DNA from 2 places in the Ammoniphilus soli genome. Region 2 is predicted to be linked to the other one. Evidence: predicted binding sites of a transcription regulator. Region 2 holds the regulator's gene; the other holds the start of a gene.
The links. The regulator CtsR, encoded in region 2, represses protease genes until heat stress. The targets are predictions, from matches to a motif close to ATGGTCAATAAAGGTCAAACA.
Positions count from the first base shown of each region.

Region 1 (2,206 bases), on a different contig from region 2:
GGAAACGGATTATCGTAAGGAATCGTACCATCCAATCCGATACGGAGAATCTTCCCTCCTAAGCTTTGCTCTTGCTGAGCCAGTTCCGGCTCATATCGGTCCCCGACAGTAATGTATAAATACCCGTCCGGCCCAATTTTAATTCGCCCTCCGTTATGATTTCTTTCACCGGCCAGGCCATCCAGCAAAACCCGGTCAACCGTTGCCCGATTATCTTGCTCCTTCAATCGAAGCACGCGATTAAGAATTTCACCATCCTTCTCATAGGTATGGTACACGTATAAGTAATGATTTTCCTCGAATTGAGGGTCGAGTGCCAACCCAAGAAGCCCTCCCTCCCCTTCACTGTGAAAAGGAGCATCAAATCGGATCACTGGCTCGGGAAGAACTTCCTCGTTTACAATCACCCGAATAGAACCAGGCCGTTCCGTGAAAAAGATTCGCCCATCAGCCGCTATATCCATCTCCCAGGGTACATCCAGCCCTTCAGCCAGCGTCTCAACTGTATACGGAATTCCTCCTTTGGATTCACGCTCTATCGATTGGTTCGTACAAGCAGTCAGAACCAGTACCGTGAGCATCAATACAGCTCTTCTTAAGCTCAAATCCCTCTCCCCTTCCTAAAGTTAAACCATTCAGCTTTCCTGTTAGCAATATTTTACTATTGAACGTCAAAGAAGGTCAAACTATAATCAAGATAGCGATAGGTCAAAGAAGGTCAAATCCTTCTAACCTACAATAGCTTATATCAAACCATAACGCTCTTTAGTTTATATATATTGTTGAATTCATATAAAGGAGGTAAGGCACATGCATTGCCAAGGTTGCCATCAAAACAAGGCTGAGATCTTTATGAATATCAGACGACAAGATAAAGTTCAAAAATTTTACCTCTGCTATGATTGCTATACAAAAGCAGGGCTAAAAACTGGAGGTTTCTCTAACTCTTTTACTCAATTTCCCGGATTCGACGAATTCTTTAAAGGTTTGGGTAAATTATCAATGGATCCATCCATGGCAAAGGATAAATCACAACCCTACGCATCCGGGCAAAGCGGAATCTTGAATGAAGTAGGACGAAATCTAACCGATGCCGCCAAAGCAGGACTTATTGACCCTGTCATTGGACGTGATCAAGAAATCGATCGCGTCATTGAAATCCTGAATCGCCGAAATAAAAACAACCCGGTTTTAATCGGCGAACCAGGCGTAGGTAAAACAGCTATAGCAGAGGGATTAGCCTTAAGAATAACCGAAGGAAAAGTTCCATCAAAACTTCTCAATAAAATTGTATATACCCTGGATGTCTCCTCTCTTGTGGCCGGAACAGGCATTCGCGGTCAATTTGAAGAAAAAATGAAGCAAATCATCAGTGAATTGCAAAATCGAAAGAACGTCATCCTATTCGTGGATGAAGTTCATCTTCTGGTAGGTGCAGGATCTGCCGAAGGCTCAATGGATGCCGGCAATATCCTAAAGCCTGCACTAGCTCGCGGAGAATTGCAAATCGTTGGAGCTACAACATTGAAAGAATATCGCAAGATTGAAAAAGATGCCGCCTTAGAACGCCGGTTCCAGCCTGTCATTGTCAAAGAGCCGACAGCAGAGGAAGCTATCCATATACTAAAGGGGATTCGCCCCAAATATGAATCCTATCACCATGTCACGTATTCGGATGAAGTCATTGCCGCATGTGTAGAATTATCCCAGCGATATATTCAAGATCGATATCTGCCGGACAAAGCGATTGATCTCTTGGACGAAGCTGGTTCTAAGCTAAATCTGCGCTCTACCTCCGGACAGAGGAAAGAAGAATGGCAAGCGCGGCTTGAGCAGCTCCACGTGGAGAAAAAAGAAGCTACCGAAAAAGAAGACTATGAACGCGCGGCCAAGCTGCGCGATGAAGAAGCCCAGCTTCTTCAACAAATGGAGCAATTAGATCGCCAGGAAGAACATCCCCTTGTGACAGTGGAAGATATTCAAGAAATCATTGAGCGTAAAACAGGTATACCTGTGAGAAAGCTGCAACGTGATGAGCAAGCGAAAATGAAAAATCTTGCTGAACATTTAGAGAATAAGGTCATCGGTCAGCCGCATGCTGTAAGCCAGGTAGCCAAAGCGATCCGCCGCAGCCGCGCGGGATTGAAACCGAAAAACAGACCTACCGCCTCCTTCCTCTTTATCGGCCCGACAGGAGTCGGGAAAA
Region 1 is NZ_JBEGDL010000003.1:335,405-337,610, forward strand. It holds gene ABLT31_RS09350 (PQQ-dependent sugar dehydrogenase) at 1-605, opposite strand, end outside; gene ABLT31_RS09355 (ATP-dependent Clp protease ATP-binding subunit) at 811-2,206, shown strand, end outside.
Region 1: a site for CtsR is predicted at 705-725, ahead of ABLT31_RS09355 (ATP-dependent Clp protease ATP-binding subunit). Genes of this name have one in related genera too.

Region 2 (2,206 bases):
AGGATAATGGGTAACATCCCTTTTGCTGCTATATTTGACATGGACGGCACGTTGCTCAAAACAGAAGAAGTGGCAGTTCCGGCTTTTAAGAAAACTTTTGAGAAGTTAAAGGAAGACGGCTCCTTCCAAGACCGCATGCCTACAGATAAGGAAATAACCGATGTATTCGGTATGACCCTTGAGGAAATATGGAATAAGCTTCTTCCGGGAAAGTCTGAAGAAATCAAGAAAAAAGCAGACCGCATGATGTTGAAATATGAATTGGAAATATTAAAGGAAGGAAAGACACACCTATATCCGGGAGTCAAAGAAAACCTGCAAAAGCTAAAAGAACAAAACATCCCATTATTTATCGCCAGCAATGGCTTAGATGAATATATAAAAGGGGTTTGCGACTGTTTTCATATCACAGACTGGTTTGAAGATTTATACAGTGCGGGGAGATTTCAGACAGAAAGCAAGGATGATCTTGTGGCCAAGCTATTGAATGATTATGGCATTTCCCAAGCCGTAATGGTTGGAGATCGAAAATCAGATATTCAAGCTGGTAAGGCGAATGGTCTTTATACTATAGGGTGTGCTTTTGGTTTTTCCAATCAAGGGGAGCTCGCCGAGGCGGACGTAATTATTAAGGATTTTTCTGAGATAGTCGAAATCATTGAAAAAAGATTAACAAGTGTCAAGATGGGCTAAAATAGGTATGGAAGATAGTTGCGAAAATGGCGAATTGATACTATAATTAAAGTCAAAGAAAGTCAAAGTCAAAGGAAGCGATGAGTGTGAGGAGGTGGATCCGTGCGAAATATCTCTGACATCATTGAACAACACCTCAAATCCATCTTGCAAGAAAGTCGGAGCGGAATTATTGAAATCCAACGCGGTGAATTAGCGGATCAATTCCAGTGCGTCCCCTCACAGATCAACTATGTGATCAGTACTCGTTTTTCTGTAGAGAAAGGGTATATGGTTGAAAGCAAACGGGGAGGCGGTGGATATATTCGCATCCGCAAGGTGGAGATCTCCGGAAGCAAGAACTTTTATGAGCTTCTAATGGAGATGGTCGGCAGCTCGATTAACCAGTCCACTGCGGAAAATATCTTGATTCGGTTAGAAGAAGACGGGTTCATTTCAGCGAGGGAAGCCCAAATCATGAAAGCTGCCATATCCCGGGAAGTCTTGTCTTTTGAGCTCGGCATTCGGGATCACCTTCGGGCGGCGATTATGCGGGCGATGATTACTCAGATCTTTATGCACAATGGAGGGGAGTCATCATGATTTGTCAGGAATGCGGAGAACGTCCAGCAACACTGCATTTTACTAAAATACTAAACGGAGAAAAAACCGAATCCCATCTCTGCGAAGTTTGCGCCTCGGAAAAAGGAGAGATGTTCGGAGGGCCATCGGGTAATTTCTCGATCCATCACCTGCTTTCTGGTTTAATCAATTTTGAACATGGAAGCTCCATTGGCGGGGTCAGCGCGGAGAAGCCCTTGCGTTGCGAGACATGCGGATTAACTTACTCGCAATTCAGCAAGAGCGGCCGATTCGGTTGCGTTGATTGCTATTCCAGTTTTGCAGGAAGGCTTGATCCTCTTTTTCGGCGAATCCACGGCAGTATGGAGCATAGCGGAAAAGTTCCTCAAAGATCAGGAGGAAAAATCAGGATCAATAAGGAAATTAATCAGTTAAAGACCATGCTTCAAGAAAAAGTGGCAGCAGAAGAATTTGAACAAGCAGCAGCCATTCGGGATCAAATCAAAAAGCTTGAAAAGCAGCTTGCTAATTCTTAAGGTAAAGGAGGAGCATCGATGTCGTTGCAGCGATTCCTTGAAAAAGCGGTAAGCGAATGGATGAGTGGAGAAGGTCCCGACTCCGATATCGTCATAAGCAGTCGGGTTCGCTTAGCAAGAAATTTGCGTGAACATCCCTTTCCCATGCTAGCTACGGAAAGTCAAGCGAGAGAAGTGATCCGTAAGGTGTCAGAAGTCATTAATACGGATGATTTTCAAGCGCTTGACCGTTTCGAAAAGCTGAGTTTGAATGATGTATCAAGGCTGGAAAAAAGGGTCTTAGTTGAAAAACATTTAATTAGCCCCCATCTAGCTGATGAGTCTCGCCATGGTGCGGTGATCTTGAGTGAAAACGAAGCGGTCAGCATTATGGTGAATGAAGAAGATCATCTCCGTATCCAATGCTTATTCCCAGG
Region 2 is NZ_JBEGDL010000019.1:89,602-91,807, reverse strand. It holds gene ABLT31_RS26530 (HAD family hydrolase) at 7-693, shown strand; gene ABLT31_RS26525 (CtsR family transcriptional regulator) at 796-1,275, shown strand; gene ABLT31_RS26520 (UvrB/UvrC motif-containing protein) at 1,272-1,790, shown strand; gene ABLT31_RS26515 (protein arginine kinase) at 1,809-2,206, shown strand, end outside.